Regions from separate parts of the Paenibacillus rhizovicinus genome, predicted to be linked through region 2. Evidence: riboswitches for the same ligand, from Rfam matches in the RefSeq annotation. Region 2 holds a riboswitch; the other holds the start of a gene.
The links. Region 2 has a riboswitch for thiamine pyrophosphate ahead of thiE (thiamine phosphate synthase). Riboswitches for the same ligand answer to the same signal wherever they lie in the genome.
Positions count from the first base shown of each region.

Region 1 (8,349 bases), 3.5 Mb from region 2:
CAAGGTTAGTTTCTCGGATCTGCGGATGATGTCTTCGGAATGGATTCGTTCGGTGATATCCCGCCCCATGCTGATCGCATGCAGAATTTCTCCCGCAGCATTCCTGATTTTTTTGGAATGCGCTTCTTGCCAGATATAATGGCCCTTCTTATGCCTAAGCCGATACACATAAATCCTGCTATCCTCTTGATCCGCGTTGCCCCGCCTTAACCAGCCGCCGTTCATATCCTCCGGATGCCAGTACTCATACGCATATTTCCCGATGAGTTCTTCCGGCTCGTATCCGAGTTGGTTACGGATAGCCGGCGAGACATAGGAGATAATGCCTTCGGGCGTTAACCGCAAAATCACGTCCTGCGAATGTTCGGAAATCAGCTTGTGCAGTTCTTCGATCCGCTTCAGCTCTTCTTCCTTCGCTTTTTGCTCCGTGATATCCACGATTTGCGCGATGAAGATGTCTTTTCCTTGTATCCCCTGCAGGTTCCTTCCTACTGTCACATTGAGAAGCCCCCATAGTACGGACCCTGATTTATGCACATATCTTTTTTCTATTTGATAACCGTCCATTTCACCCTGCACCAATTTGCCCCATAATTTCAGGTCAGCTTCCAAATCTTCAGGATGGGTGACAATCGAGAAACCGATCGTGACGAGTTCGCCTTCGCTGTATCCTAACATGTTGCAATACGACGAATTCACCTTCAAAAAACTTCCATTACAAGATAATAAAGCCATTCCGATTGGAGATTTCTCGAATGCGTGCAAAAAAAGACTATCGTCATTGATATGAGATAACATCGAATCCTCCATTTTAATGCAAATAAAATTTGAATAGCCTTAATAAGGCATTATAACAGTATTAGTTATTTATACATATATACGTTTTTCCAATTCCTTGATGGATAGGACCATTAGTCACGATCTTCGCTATAACAAATGCCATTCTCACGCACAAATGGAGCAAATGCCATTGGCAATTTGCTCCACAGTTCGTCGTGCTGCTTTGTTCTTTCGCGTCATGTCTTATCTGTGAAATTCTTTAAAACGCGTGCCTTGATACGTGAGCGGTCCATGATCGCCTACGACAATCAAACCGTATTTATCGCCTCTGACCTGCAATTCGATGCGCGAACCGTTATCGAATTCAAAAGTCACGTAATAATCGGTACTTGCGCTCGAGTTCCCTGAACCGCCCCATACCTCGGTTCGTTTATCCACTACGGTCACGGGACTCGTAATAACTTCGGAGGCGTTGTTCGCCGTCCATCGCCATGTACCGCGAAGGATGACGTACAAGAACCCGCCAACGACGACGATGAATACAAACCCTCCGAACAGTTTGAAGAGAAGAGGCAGTTCCTTTAAAGCTCCAAAAAATCCTGGGTCGCCCGGGTATCCGTTCATATGCGCTCTCCTCAACGAACCGAAATTCTATTTTGTTCTCATCCCCTTTACGCTTCCGCGACTTGGAAAGTTGCGTTTTCCTTCCCGTCAGGGAGTTCCGTCTACGGTATATTCTTGAGTTAGCGTGCAGGATCAATAATAATCGCGACGCTTCGCTTAGAGATTACGGAAGGCGTCCGACGGATTGACGTCCTTGCTCAATTGCCCGTGTTCCTTCAGCCAGTCGATGATCGAACGCCAGGACTGCTCGGTTTGGCTGCCGAAGGGCTCCGTCCCCGCGTCCATCAACGGAAGCAGAATCGCCAAGCTCTGCTTCTCGACATCGGCGTCGAGCGGAGATTCCTCGTCTTGCCGATCCAGCAGCAGCTGCAGCGCTTCGTCCGGATGGCTCGCGGTATACGCTTGTCCTTTGGCGGCTGCCTCCATGAACTTCTTGATCGCGGCTCCGTTGTTCTTCAAGCCGTCCTCGCTGGCCGTCAGAACAAGCTCGTAATAATCCGGCACGCCATAATCGGAAGGATCGAACGCGGCGAGCTTCTTGCCTTCCTTCTCGAGCAGCAGTTTCTCGTGGTTCACGTAGCCCCCGATGATCGCGTCCACCTTCTTGGTGCTCATCGCCGGGATCAAGTCCCAGCCGACGTCCACGTGGGAGAGCTTCGAAGGATCTCCGCCGTCCGATTTCACCATCGTATCGACGATCGCCTGGTCGAGCGGAATAGACGGGTAACCGATTTTCTTCCCGGCCAAATCCTTCGGACTATGAATGTCCGGCGACTCCAGCACCAATAATTGATTGAGCGGATGGCGAACGATGGCGCCGACCGATACGATCGGAATGTCTTCGGCGCGCGAAATCGCGACCTGCATTTGATAGCTGAGCGCCAGATCGGCCTTGCCGGCGGCGACCAGCTTCAGCGCGTCGTTCGTGTCCGCGGGCGTCTGCAGCTTGACCTTCAAGCCCGCAGCCTTGAAATACCCCTGCTCCTCGGCGGCATACAAGAAGGTATGCACCGCATTCGGATACCAGTCCAGCAGCACGGTCAGTTCGGTTTCGCCGCCCTCCGCCTGCTTGCCTGACTCGGAGCCGCAGCCGACGGCTGCGAGGATGGCCAAGGCCAGAACCGCAGCCAGCCATGCGCCTTTCTTCCATCGTTGAATCGCTATGTTCATACCGGCCAAGCCTCCAAGCGATAAGCCATATCCCAGAACATGTATTCCAGTTTGGAAGCGACCATGAAGCGTTCCTCAAGCTGCGCGAGCTCCCGTTCGGGCAGCCCTTCCGCGAGTCGATCCATCAGCGCGATGCACCAGTCGGTAAGCGCGCCGAACTCCTCGGAGCCGTACATCAAGATCCACTCCCGGTAGAGCGGATGGTCCAAGGCGCCCGGAACCTTCATGCAAGCTGTCCCGATCTCCCGATAGCTCCACATGCACGGAAGCAGGACGGCCGCCACCTCGGGCAGCGATCCTTGCGCAGCGGTATCCAGCAAATACTTGGTGTACGCGACCGTGGTCGGCGAAGCGAGCGTTTGCTCCAGCTCATCGCGCGAGATGCCGAAACGCGCCGCATATTGCCGGTGAAGCTCCATTTCCACGTTCAGCGTGGAATGAAGCAGCTCGGCGAACTTGGCCATGGTTTCCAAGTCTCTGGCCTTCAAGCTGCCCATGGCGAATACCTTGGCGTAATCGATCAGATAAACATAGTCCTGCTTGAGATAATAGATGAATCGTTCGGGATCCAGCGTCCCGTCTCGTAATTCCGTCAAGAAAGGATGCTCATGGCTCTTCGCCCATAGTTCCTGCGCGGAACGATATAACCTGTCACTGAATGGATTCAATGGGTTTCCCTCCCCTTCATGGTTGCGATCTCTTCTTCTTCGAACTCCGGTTTCATCCGGTTGCACCAGTCGGCAATGAAGGCGATCATGATCTTCGCGTAGTCGACCAGTTCTCTCATATCGGCGCTTTCGTCTACGGCATGCGCATTGGCCAGCTCGCCCGGACCATAGATCAGCGTCGGTATCCCCGCTCGCCCGATCCAGCCCGCATCCGTAACGGACGGGCTCATGCCGACGCTCGGCGCCGAGCCCCGCACTTGCCGGTGAATGCCGGCTAAGCTCACGAGCCCATCGCCATCCGGATCCAGCTCCAGGGACGGGAAGACTTCGCCCCGCTCCTCGATCATCGACCGGCCTCCCCAGCGGAATTCAGGCGGATGATTCCTCAGCCATGGATCGCCTTGGGCGACGCCGAGCAGATGCTGCTCGATCTCGGCGGCCACCGACTCGTAATCCTCGTTCGGATAGAAGTGCACCGTAATCCAGAGGGCGCACCGGTCCGCGATGAACGCCGCATGACGGCCTCCCTCGATAACGGCGGGGTTGATCGTGTTCGATCCCGCCGGGAAGCCCGGATAGGACTTGGTCACGGCCCAATGCCGCTCCAATTCCTGAAGGCCGGCGATCAGCTTGGCCATCTTCTCGATCGCGCTGGCGCCTTGAACGCCGCCGCCCGCATGAATCATGCGCGATCGCATCCCGTCATGGTAAGTCACCGGACTTTGAACGGTTACCCAGCCGGTGATGACGCCGCCTTGTCCTTGAATGGCCAGCCCGCTCGTATCCGCCACCACGGCAAGATCCGCTTGATACCCCCGCTCCATGCAAGCCCTGGTGCCCGCTTCGCCGGCTTCTTCGCCGATGACCGAATGCAACAGCAGATCCCCCTTGAGCCGGATACCCGACTCCTCCAGCAATTTCGCCGCGAACAGCAGCGCGGCCAGCCCGCCTTTCATATCCGCCGTGCCTCTGCCGTAAGCCCGGCCGTCCTTCAACGTCAAAGCGAACGGATCGTACCGCCACTCCCGCGCGTCCCCGACTTCGGCGACGTCCATATGGCCGTTCAGCAGCAGGCTTCGATACTTATCTCCCTGCGTGCCGCGTTTCACGGCGGTCACGTTCGGATCGCCGGGATACACCTCCCACAGCTCCGTCTCGAAGCCGCTCTCTCGGAGCTGCCGCTCCAGAAACCGCTGCGCCTCCAACGTATTCCGCGCTGGCGGGCTGACCGTCGGATAAGCGACCAGCTGGGCCAGGAGAGCGAATAACTCATCCTGTCTCTCCTCCGCTTGCTGCTGCAAGCGTGCAATCAAAGTCTCCATCGTCTATACTCCTTCGCTTAAGGCTGCGGGCATGAACAATAGAAAAAAACCATTCGAGAATAAACGAATGGTTTGAATTCGATACGTTCTCTACGCCAGCATTACCTGGTTCAGATTAACGGTCAGGGAAAGAACATTCCCTATCTCAGCCGGATTTCATCCAGCACCCGTAGTCTATTAAATTAGTTTCACTATAGCGCATGATATTGGAAATGACAAGGAGAATTAGCGTTCGCGAATCGGAATACGCTGCCGATCCGAAGCAGCTGCTCCATGCGAGTCTCGATTAGGCCTGCCCGCGAATTTCGTATGCATGCTCGACGACGACTTTCCCCGTCTGCCCGGATTCGAAGAACAGCTTGTACGCCTCTTGCAGGCGGTCGGCCGGGAAGCGGTGCGTGATGATCCGCGCCAGATAATCGCGGTGCGCGCGGTATAGCGCCAAATTCCGCTCCAAATCGCCGTAGCTGAAATAATCGCTGCCGATCACGGCCTTCTCGACGTTGATCAACTCCTCCGCCGCGCGGAACGACAGGCCTTCCCCGTGGCCGACGCAGACGAGCACCCCGCCTGGACGGAGCAAGGCGAGCCCGGCACGGCGCGCGCTTTCCTTGCCGCTGGCGTCCAGGACGACGTCGACCCCGTTCATGCCGGCCGCCGCGATCCCTTCTCCAAGCGTCGTCTCCTGCAGCGCGATCGGAATGCCTTTCAATTGCTTGACCAGCTCCAGCCGGTACGGCACGAAGTCCGATACGGCGACCGGCACGTCATCGCCGAGCAGCAGCTTGGCCATGGCCAGAAGGCCAAGACCAATCGGCCCTGCCCCGCATACGAGCACCGACCGGATATCGGAATGAAGCGCCCGGGCGCGGTTGATGGCGCGGCTGCCGGTGCCCATGATATCGAGCAGCAAGGTCGCTTCCCCAGCCGGGATGTCGCTGCCGATCGGAAACAGCATCCGTTCGTGGATCAGCACGTACGGATCGTATCCGCCATGTTCGCTGAACCCGATCACGCCGCGGCTTGCCGCGCATTGGTTCGTCATGTTCATCCGGCAGAACCTGCACGCGCCGCAATAATCCTTGGCATAAATAACGCCGCGGGTTCCCGCGGCAGCCGACGTATCCGGACCGGCTTCGACCACGACGCCGACCGCCTCGTGGCCCGGCGTAACCTCCGATCCGCGGTAAAACTGCCCGCGATCCGAACCGCAAAGCGCGTTCGCCTCGATGAGCATAAGCAGCTGCCCCGCCCCCGGCTTCGGCACCTCTCTGGTCGTCCAATCGATACGTCCATCACCGGCGAATAACGGCACTTGCATTTTCGTTTGCGGTATCATGTATCCCCTCCTAGTCGATGCGTTGAAAGCAATTACTAGAAACAACCAGCTTGTACCTGACTGGCCACAATTAATGATAGCGCTTTAATTTAGCGGCACACAAGGGGACAATCCTCCGTGTCTTCTGTCTGCAAGCGTTCCAAACATCGCTCTATTCAACGAACCCCGCCATTACCAGCAAGCGGTTCTACTTCCAACGCTCGAATTGCTGCCGCATGTTCTCCCCGTTCAGTTTCCACTTCTGCAGCATCGGATTCGGCACCATCTGGTTGTACTTGGCAATCTTCTTGTTCAGATCTTCGAGCGCGGACTCCAGACTAACCGAAGAGCCCGTTTCGAGCAGCCCCTGCAGCTGATCCCGAATCTCATGCTGCAAGATTAGCCAGGCCGGCAAGAAGTTCGCTTCCTTGAGGATACTGTTCGTAACATCTCCTGACGGGACGTTGAGCTGCTTCCCTTTGCCTGCCAAATGCTCGAAAGCCCCTCGCCGTTCCTGTTCCCGATACATCTCGCTCATCCAATCCTGCGCAGACAGATCGGAGTTCCAATACTGCCTGGAGGATACCGCGGTTTCGGCCGTATTCTTCTCTTCCGCATTCGTATCGTCAGCTGTCTCGCTTGTCTCGGGCGTTGCAGATGTTGCCGGCACAGTCTCCGAATCTTGTCGTCGTGCATGATTCTTTCTGAACCATAATCCCATGTCACTCACCGCCTCTTCAGGTTTGAATGCAGGAAATGCTTTACAGTCCTATTGTATCCATGCCAGCAACACCGCGCGCTTGCAGACTTTGGCAATTTATTGAACGGAGCGCCGATGAATTTCCGCTTGAATGGCGAACGCGACTACGGTGCGCACCGCTATAGCTCGCCGTCGGTCCGGTTCAGCTCAAGCGCGGTTTGGATAAACAGCCTGACTGCCAAGGAAGCTTCCTTCATGGAAGGCACGGCCAGGCAAATGTCCCGGAAAGGCTGCGGCTCGATTTTGCGTATCCGCACATTGGGCGGCAGGACGGAGAAGGTCATCGCCGTATCGGAGAGGATCGCTAGGCCAAGTCCCTCTTGAACCATGCTGAGCGCCGTACTGACGTTTTGAACCGCGAATTCCATTCTCAGCGCGACATCGTTGTTATGAAACCACTCAATAATCGGCGTATCGAATCCGCCGCGGCAGAGAATCAGAGGGGCCTGCTCCAAATCTTGAATGGAAATGACGTCTTTCTCCTGGAGCGGATCATCGTCCCTCAGCAGCAGCGACAATTGATCGCGCAGAAAGGGAACGGTTTCCAGCTCTTCGCTCGGGGGAATAATCCATCCGACGTCGATGTACCTGGAAGCGAGCCAGCCCCGGATTTCGTCGATCGTGCCTTCGTGCAGAATGAACTTCAAGCCCGGATATTTGCCCCCGAGCACCCGCAGAATGCTTGGCAGAAACCTCGCGGATACCGCCGGAAAAGCCCCGATGCGAATCGTCCCTACTTCAAAGCCCTTCTCCGCCTTGATTTCCTGATCCACCTTCTCGTAGCCGTTCAGAATATCACGGAACACCACGAGCAGACGTTTCCCGATATCCGTCAGCAGGACGCCGTTCTTGCGGTCCCGAATCAGGAGATTAACGTCCAGTTCGGCTTCGAGCGTCGAGATGGCCCGGCTCACGGCCGGCTGCGTCATATGTAATTCCTGTCCGGCTTTCGTAAAGCTGCCGGACTCGGCGATTTTCACGAATAACGATAACTGTGAATGGTTCATATCAAATATGTTATCTCCTCTCATACAAGATGTCGAATTATTATAACAGAAAAAAGGGAGATCCGCCTTGGCGGCACCTCCCCTTCAATTTTCGTTTAGATATCTTGTGTTGCTGCCGCATTGGAAATATCCGGGATCTTCAATAGTCGCCTGAACCCGAACCTGACCCGCAAATTCCGATAAGCTCGCTTAAATTCGAGATGGTGTACGTGCTCGGAATGGAAGGCGGATTCAGCTGCGACGTCCGGTTGAACCAACAGGTATCGATGCCCGACTGCAGGCCGCCCTTGATATCCGTATGCAACGAATCGCCGATGACCAGCGCTTTCTCACGTTCGAATCCCGGAATGTGATGCCTCACATAATCGAAGAAAGCCGTCGACGGCTTCTGATGGCCAATACGCTGCGAATCGAAAATCGCTTCGAAATAATCATGCAGGCCCGTCAGCTGCAATCGATTGATCTGCGTGCGGGTGATGCCATTCGTGATCACGAACAGCCGATGGGTGACGGACAGCCGTTGACAGACTTCCATGGCGCCATCGATCAAGATATGGGTTCCGCCGCCCAATAAATCACGGTACCGATTCTCCCATTCAAGCCCGTCCACGTCCTGCCCGAGCCTCGACAGCGTAGCCGAAAACCTCGTGTTCAGCACAACATCGAGCGGAATGCTGCCATTCTCGTAGTCGGTCCATAA
Region 1 is NZ_CP048286.1:393,039-401,387, forward strand. Features, by position in the region: gene GZH47_RS01765 (PAS domain S-box protein) at 1-810, opposite strand, end outside; gene GZH47_RS01770 (DUF2500 domain-containing protein) at 1,024-1,404, opposite strand; gene GZH47_RS01775 (ABC transporter substrate-binding protein) at 1,561-2,574, opposite strand; gene tenA (thiaminase II) at 2,571-3,242, opposite strand; gene GZH47_RS01785 (acetylornithine deacetylase) at 3,239-4,564, opposite strand; TPP riboswitch at 4,634-4,745, opposite strand; gene GZH47_RS01790 (alcohol dehydrogenase catalytic domain-containing protein) at 4,851-5,903, opposite strand; gene GZH47_RS01795 (DnaJ family domain-containing protein) at 6,091-6,603, opposite strand; gene GZH47_RS01800 (LysR family transcriptional regulator) at 6,762-7,649, opposite strand; gene GZH47_RS01805 (YjjG family noncanonical pyrimidine nucleotidase) at 7,789-8,349, opposite strand, start outside.
Region 1: another riboswitch for thiamine pyrophosphate. It lies ahead of GZH47_RS01785 (acetylornithine deacetylase); the one in region 2 lies ahead of thiE (thiamine phosphate synthase).

Region 2 (8,349 bases):
ACAGCTCTGCGCTCAGCTGGCTCGAGCCGCTCGCGCAGTTGGAACGGGATCCCGGCTACGGCTCGGATCTGGCGCTGAAAATCATCCACGCCTGCCGCGCGGTCGGGCGCTTGCCGGATGCGGAGCGCTATGCGGCTATGGCGGCGCGGCGTTATGCGGATTTTGCGGACGTGCACGAAGCGCGGTGCGAGGTGCTGCTCGCGCTTGACGCGCCATTGCCCGCGCTGTGGAGCGCGGAGGCGGCGATGTCGGCGGGTCCGGCGCCGGCCTGTTATTCCACGGCGGCCGGCGCGGGAACGTATCGCGCGCTCGGTCTGGCCGGAGCGGCCCTGGAACGGCTGTATCGTTATCGCGAAGCCGCGGAGACGTACGGCGCGGCCATTGCGCAGCGGTTTGATCATGCGCCAAGCTGGCAGCGGCTGCTGCTGCTGGGGCAGCTGGATGCATCGCTGCGGCCGTTGTGGCTGGAGGCTGCAAGAAGCTCTGCCGCTGCAAGTGCCCCGCCATTCCCTTGGCTCGAAGGCCAGCTGCTGGAATGGCTGTGCGATTTGCGGCAGCCGGACGAGGCTGCCGCGGTGTGGGCGCTCGCAGTCGGCGGCGCGGGCGGCCGTTCGCCGGGTGCGCTGGCGGAAGGATTGTGGCTTGTCCAACGCGGTGAAGCGCAGCGCGGACGACAGGTTTGGGATGCCGCATGCGAGGCTGGCGACGCTGATGCGGCAAGGCTTGCGGTGTATGGTTTTGCCTTGGCGCTGGGCGAAGGAGATGCGGAGCGCGCGCATTTCATGCAGGAGCGGCGAGTGGGCAGCGAGTACGCGGCCGCTGCCCGGGCAGCGCTGGCGGCATGCGAGGGAGCCGCGCAAGCGATGCCGCCGGACGCGGCCGGCAGCGCCATCGCCCTGGCGCTGCTTCGCCTCGGGGCCGTGCCCGCATGGCTGCGTCTCCATGCGGCCGCGGCCCCGGCGGCACCGGCGTCGGCGCGGGCGGCCCTCCGCGCCGTGCCGCCGCTGCTGCTCGCGGCGCTGCTCCGCACCGCGCCGCCTGCGCAGCTCGCGGCGCTGCGCGCCGCGCTTGCCGCGGGCGGGGCCGGCCTGCCCCGGCCGCGGCTGCGCCGCACCGCCTGGCGGCCGGCTGGGCCGCGGCCGCCGGCGGCGAATGGCGGGCAGCGGCGGAGGACCTCGCCGCCGCCCGAGCGGAGGGCGCGCGCCCATGGCAGCGGCGCGCCGCCTCCGCAGGGCTCGCCGCCGCAGGCGCGGCTCTGGCGCGCGCCGCGGGCACCCCGTGCGCGGGCGGAAACCTGCCCGCGCTGTACAGCGAAGAGGCCCTGCCGCTCATCCTCGGCACGGCCGTCTTCCCGCCTGTATAAGCCGCGGAGCAGCCAGGCGCTATTTTCTTGGCGGTCCGAGCCGTGAAGCGGCAGCATGCAGCCCGTCAGGTAAGCCATTCACGCCTGCCATGGACTGCAGCAGGCCCGCCATCAGCTCCCGTTCCGCGCGAACTGCTCCTCCAGCAGCTCCCCCCAGCGCTGCTTCCACCGTTTGAGATCGAAAGCAGCCGCCGTCCTCGCGGCATCCGCGCCGTACTTTTCCCGAAGGCCGGCGTCTGCCAGCAGCTCTTTGACGGCGGCGTGGAGCGCATTCACGGTCGGCGCGGCGAGCCGGCCGTTATAACCGTCCGTGATGAGGTCGTTTAAGCCGCCGACATTCGTGGCGACGACCGCTTTTCCGCAGCTCATGGCTTCCAGGCAGGAGAGGGAGGTGCCCTCCGAATAGACGGTGGGGATGATGACGACATCGGCTGCCCGGTAAGCCTCGCGTATCGTTTCGAACGAATACGTGTTGTGCAGGATCCGCTTGCGGGCCTGCTCCGTTTGCGTGTCGAGCCACAGCTGAAAAGCGACGGCCACCGGCGTTCGTTCGACCAGCTCACCCGCGAATTCCACCGTCAGCGCAGGGAACTCCGCCAGCAGCCGGTCCGTCAGAAGCATCATCGGCACAATGCCGCGCTCATAGCTGAGACGTCTAGGAAACAACAGCCGCAAAGCGCCGTGTTCCGCAACATCGGCTTCAGCACTTATACCCGCACCCGCACCCGCACCCGCACCCGCACCCGCACCCGCACCCGCACCCGCACCCGCACCCGCACCCGCACCCGCACCCGCACCCGCACCCGCACCTACATCTGCATCCACGCCTGCATTTAATGCGCCTTCTACCTCGGACCCCCTCGCGCTATTCCCTGCACCAAGTCCCGTTTCCGCGTACTCCGCTGCAAACCAATCCGTGTCCACCGCGTTCGGCAGCAGCACGAGCTTCGCCGGATCGTCGAACGTACAGACCGAGCGGCAGTACGTCTGGAAATGCGAATCCACCGACACCAGCCGGTCGAGTCCGTCCACGGCGAGTTGAATCATGTATGCGACGCCGCTTTTCACCTTGTCGCCAAAATCCGGCCAATCCCAGTTGATTCCATGGCAAATCCCGATGCTGCCGGGCTTGTAGGCGATCGGGTGCCAGATGCAGCTTGCATAGATGATCAGCCCCTCCGCGTCCGCGGCCATCCGATCAAAAGCGCCAGCGATGTCGTTCAGCTCATAAGGATAACCGCGTACGATCGTGCCTTCGTAGACGGTATCGAAGCTCTTGTAATAGGAGAGCTGGCGGATGACGGGCTGCCAGCCTTTGTCCCGAATGACCGCGCAGAGATCATGCATGTAGCGTTCCAGTCCCCCGCCGAACGGTCGCGTGAAGCCTTCTCCCTCCGTGTAGCCGTTCAAATAGCTGTGCGTCAAAATCGTCACCGTTCTCAAGGTTTGCCTGCCTCCTCGTCCTCTTGCCAGCGAACGAGCGCGGGGCTGGGGTCCAAAATCGATTCGTATTGGGCCAGACTGCCCCATTTCCCGTCCGGATCGATCGTTTTGTACCGCTCGTATTTGGCTCGCCGTTCCGTTTCGCCGCCAGCCCAGCCGTAATGCTTCACCCGCAGCTCGGACTGGAAGCCGGGCAAGGCAGAACAGGTAAGCGGCAAGCGGGGTACATGATGATTCCAATCCGGGTAGACATACGAGTAGAGGGGGAGGTAGCGGACAAGCATCATCGTGTGGCGCTTATGCAGCTGCCATAGTTCGTCTTCCCGATAGTAAGCGAGCGAGCCCCAGAAGTCGTACATGCGAAAAGAAACCCAGTCGTAGCGGTCTTGGTTAATCAACGCGCGGATTTGCGTCTTCGCTTTCCGTTCGAAAAATTCGTCCGCGTCGATCGACAGCAGCCAGTCGGGCTCCGTTTGGACGGCCGTCTGCCAGAGCAGCTGACGGAGCCGGCCTTCTTGGCCGAACAGCGGCGTCGGCAGCTGAACGAGCCGGACGACTTTCGGGAAGGAGCGGCAAATGTCCGCCGTCGCATCCTCGCTGGCATCGTCCACGATGACGATTTCATCGACGAAGCCGGATAATTCGGCAAGCGCGGCCTCCAAATAGCGGCCTGCTTCATTGCGCACCTGCAGCATCGCGGTCAGCTTGTTGCCGGCGGACTTGCGCAGCAGCGGCGCTTCGCTCACGTCAATTCCCCCTCTTCCAGTTTTTTGGCTTTCGCGCGGGCAGATGCGATGCCGGCGATCGCATGCAGCGGCTCCAAGCCGGTCATGGCTGCTTGCAGCAGCGCGCATACGGCATCATGCAGCCTGCCTTCAAGCGCAAAAGCGCGCCCCTCCAGCAAATTCCGCCGCAGCCGCTCCTTCACGTTACGCGGCGAAGGGAGCAGGGCGAGCACGGCTCCCGGCCGGCCGCTCCGTTCCTGTACGTCCAGCAGGAGGGAACGGGCACGCTCCCGGAGCGCGCCTGCCGTATCAAGCACGGGACTTGTCGCGGAGGGCTCTGCGTCCTGAGGCGCGGAATACCGCTCCAGCACGCGGTTCAATAGCGCCGCGGCTTGCCGGAAATCATCATTCGCGCGGTACAACAACGCTGCCGCCAGCTGCGATTCGCCGGCAGCCTGCAGGACGGCCATCTCCTTGCAGGCTGCGCGTTCTTCCTCGGTCACCGCGGCGATTCCATACGTTGCGATCGCGTCGTCCGCGCGTCCCTGGAGCAGACGAATCGCGGAGAGAAACCGATAATAGGTCGCCACCGGGGCCTCTTCGGCGCCTAGGATGGCGAGGTGAAAGGCGTCCAATGCCCATCGTTCGGCATTCTCGCCTTCTCCCAACAGATAGTAGTAGACCGCTTGAAAGAAAAACTGCATCGCGGAAGGACGCAGCGCTTTCAACTGCTCCTCCCTGAAATCCACGCGCCGCCGAAGCTGGAGCGCTGCCAGCGCATCCACCTGCTTGCCCGCGGCGGCATCGGCGGCTGCTGCGTCGGCGAGCAAATCGGAGGCCGTGTCCAGGCCGTCCTGGAGAAAAACCCGGCCCCGCCTGAACCACTGCTCGAAGTAAAAGGGCTCCGAGGATGTCACGACGGCCGTCGCTAACGCGCATAATTCATCGCGGCAGTCCAAATAATCCCGCTCGCCGTTCTCGAGCTCGGCCGGAAGGAGCACAAGCAGCGCAGCCGGCTTCCGTCCGGCGATTTCATACACCCAGCTTGGATGCGTCACGATGGCCACCGCCCGTTCCCACGGGAGGCCGTTCAGCGCTTCGAGCGTAATCGTGCCGTACTGCCGCGGCGCGCCGGCCATGGCTTCCGCGCTCGCGACGAAGAGGACGGACCGGCCCCGCCCAAGCCTTTCGATCAAGCTTCCGTAAGGAAACGTCTCCCACGCGCAGTGGGGGAATACAACGACCGTGTCCATCAGTCACGCCTCACTCCCGCCGTTCCGCGCCGGCCGCAGAAGGGCGGCATGCGCAGGGCTGTATCTTCACCAGTTTATGGTAAAAGGCAGGGCAACATGCCTAAACAAGCGGCTGTCTCGCGCCGAGCCGGCCCCGGACCTCGTCCCATCCGGCTTAACCTCCCCGAGCCAATCGACCCAACAAAAAAAGGCCCCCGATAAATGGCAATGAAATTGCCAATTACGGGGACCTCCTGTATGCATAACGATTAGTTCGCTTTGCCGGCTTCGATCTCGATCGTGAACTTCACTTCGTCGCCGATCAGAACGCCGCCTGTTTCGAGGACGGCATTGTACGTCAGGCCGAAGTCGCTGCGGCGGAAGGAGCCTTTGCCGCTGAAGCCGACTTTCTCGTTGCCCCATGGGTCTTTGCCCGTGCCTTCGTAGCTGACATGGAACGTTTCGGAACGCGTCAGGCCGTGAAGGTTCAAGTTGCCGACGACATCGTACTCGCCGTCGCCCGTTTTGCTGATGGACGTCGATTGGAACGTCAGCGTCGGGTATTTCTCGATATCGAAGAAATCGCCCGTGCGGAGGTGGTTGTCGCGGTCGGCGTTGCGTGTATCGATGCTGGCGAGCACGATGTTGAATTGGATGTTGGCCGTCGTCAGATCGGTAGGATCCGCTTCGATTTCAGCGCTGAATTCATGGAACGTGCCTTTGACTTTCGCAATCATCATGTGTTTGATCGTAAAATCTACGCTGCTGTGCGTGGCATCGACGAGCCATTTGGACGTGGACATGTTGGAAAACCTCCGTTTATTTAGTTACATTAAGTAATAAACTTTATTATATAAAGTAAGTATATATGGAGATATTTCCCTCTGTCAATCTTTGTTTTCTTGCGATTTTGTAAGCCTGGATTCTGTAAGTCTCGTTGACAGCGGTTGCCTTTCGGGGGTATAGTCTAACCATGAAATCCACTAGGGGCGCCCGCACGGGCTGAGATAAGGCGAATGCCTTGGTCCCTTCGAACCTGATCTGGGTCATGCCAGCGTAGGAAAGTGGGAATGTACGTGCGACCCGAGCTTGCACGGCATCGTCGACGGCGTTTACCCGCCCGGCATGCCGCAAACTCCGCCCGCCGCCGAGACACCCGAGAGGGTGCCGCGCAGCCGCGGGCAGCCGACCGCGACATTTCACCGCTCCCTCGCCGGAGCGGTTTTTTTGATTTCTAGGACTTTTTTCTATGAATCTTAGCGGATCGCGCTTCGGCTGGGCGGCGGTTGGAATCTAGCGTTCGTCTCATTTCGTGCGGCCCCGGAGTTTCTGCGGCATGCATGGGGCAGCTGTTCGATTATTCGTAAGCGGCGGGCGGCTCGGCGCTCGCCTGTAAAGTTGAACGGAACGAGGGAGCGTTGAATCATGGGGAAAAACTGGCGGGACTTCAAGCTGTATGCCATAACGGCAGCGAATTACCACCCTGAGCGAGATATGCTCGAGGTGATGGAGCAGGCGATTCTCGGAGGCGCGGATATCGTGCAGCTGCGGAAGAAGGATGCTTCGAAAGAAGAGCTTTTGGCGGATGCGAGGGCTCTTCGCGCGTTGACGGCCCGTTACGGGGTGCCGCTCATTATTAACGACCATATCGATATTGCGCTTGCCGTAGGCGCGGACGGCGCGCATTTTGGCCAAGACGATCTTCCGCTTGCGGAAGCGAGGCGGATTCTCGGGCCGGACGCGATCATCGGCATCTCTACGCACAGCTTGGAGCAGGCGCTTGCGGCTGAACGGGGAGGCGCGGATTACATCGGCGTCGGTCCCGTTTACCCGACGGGCACGAAGCCTGGGAGAACCGCGGTCACGACCTCGTATGTGCGTGAAGCTGCGGCGCAGGTATCGATACCGTGGGTCGCCATCGGCGGCATTACGCTGGGCAACGTGGATGAGGTGCTTGCGGCGGGAGCGACGCGCATTTGCGCGGTATCCGCCATCGTTGGCAGCGAAGATCCCGCGAAAACATGCCGTGCATTCCGTGTGCGATTGGATGCCTTCGCGGCTGCGGCTAAGGGAGCGGATGGCGAGAGCGGACGCGGACGGGCGCAGGCGGAAACGGCTGTAGTTGGCGGGCTCGGGAGCGAGGACTTGTCGGCTGGACATGAAGGAGACAGCGCCGACGGTCGGTCGGGGACGTTCGCCGTCACTGTCAACGGACGCCGCGAGGAAACATCCGCCCGGACCGTGAGCGAATTGATTGAAGCGCTCGGCCTGGTCGGCAAGAGCCTGGTCGTCGAGCTGAACGGCGAGATTATCGCCCGCGAGTCGTGGGCGGCTGCAGGGCTTGCGGACGGCGCCGTGCTGGAGTTGGTCCATTTTGTCGGAGGAGGCTAATAACGTGACATTGTTCGATGAGTCAATCTATAGCAGCGGGGATGAGTTGGTAATCGGCGGGAAAAAGCTGCGCTCCCGGTTCTTTCTAGGCACGGGCCGGTTTCCGAGTCCGTCGGTATTCAGGCAGGCGCTGGCGGCATCGGCGGCGGAAGTCGTGACGTTCGCGGTGCGGCGCATTAATTTGGACTATACCGAGGACGATGCGATTTTGCAGCATTTGGACGGAGACAGCTATATGTTCTTGCCGAACACTTCGGGTGCCGGCAATGCCGACGAAGCGGTGCGGATTGCGAAGCTTGCCAGGGCGGCGGGGCTGAGCGATTGGATTAAGGTGGAGATCAGCGCCAATCCGCGGACGCTGCTGCCGGATCCGATCGAGACGCTTCGTGCGACCGAGCGGCTGGTGAAGGAAGGATTCGTCGTGCTTCCGTACACGTCGGATGATCCGATCCTATGCAAAAGGCTGGAGGAAGCCGGCGCGGCTGCCGTTATGCCCGGCGGCGCGCCGATCGGCACGGGGCTTGGTCTGCTGAACCCGTACAACTTGGGGCTGATCGTCGAAGAAGCCCGCGTGCCGATCATCGTGGACGCGGGCATCGGCTCCGCCGCGGATATCGTGCAGGCGATGGAGCTTGGCGCTTCCGGCATACTGGCGAATACGCCTGTGGCCAAGGCGCAGGATCCCGTTGGCATGGCTTACGCCATGCGGCTTGCTGTCGAGGCGGGCCGGTTGTCGTATTTGTCCGGCCGTATCGCGAAACGCCGTTATGCCTCGGCCAGCAGCATGGAGGAAGGCGTCTCGACGCCGCACGCGGGCGTAGCCGAATCATCGGCGGCGGGCTTGGCGCGGGCGAAGAGCGAAACGCCATGAGCCGGCATATCGTTGTCCTGGGCGGCGGCATTGTGGGCCTGTCCTGCGCGTTCGAGGCCGCGCTCGCCGGCGATGCGGTTACCGTCGTCGAGCCGGGGAGAGTCGGCGGCCAGGCTTCGGGCGCCGCGGCCGGCATGCTTGCTCCGTTCACGGAGAACGGCGAACAGCCGGATGCTTTTTTTCGGTTGTGTCTGGACAGCTTGCATCGCTACCCGTCCTGGGTGCAAGCCGTCGAAGAGGTGTCCGGCCTGTCTGCGGAGCTTGTTGCGAGCGGCAGCTTGACGGTGGCGATGCACGAGGCGGATGTGCAGCCTTTGCAGGCGC
Region 2 is NZ_CP048286.1:3,923,604-3,931,952, forward strand. Features, by position in the region: gene GZH47_RS17660 (glycosyltransferase family 2 protein) at 1-1,409, shown strand, start outside; gene GZH47_RS17665 (glycosyltransferase family 4 protein) at 1,475-2,797, opposite strand; gene GZH47_RS17670 (glycosyltransferase) at 2,803-3,552, opposite strand; gene GZH47_RS17675 (hypothetical protein) at 3,549-4,784, opposite strand; gene GZH47_RS17680 (YceI family protein) at 5,033-5,566, opposite strand; TPP riboswitch at 5,739-5,843, shown strand; gene thiE (thiamine phosphate synthase) at 6,189-7,154, shown strand; gene GZH47_RS17690 (thiazole synthase) at 7,159-8,025, shown strand; gene thiO (glycine oxidase ThiO) at 8,022-8,349, shown strand, end outside.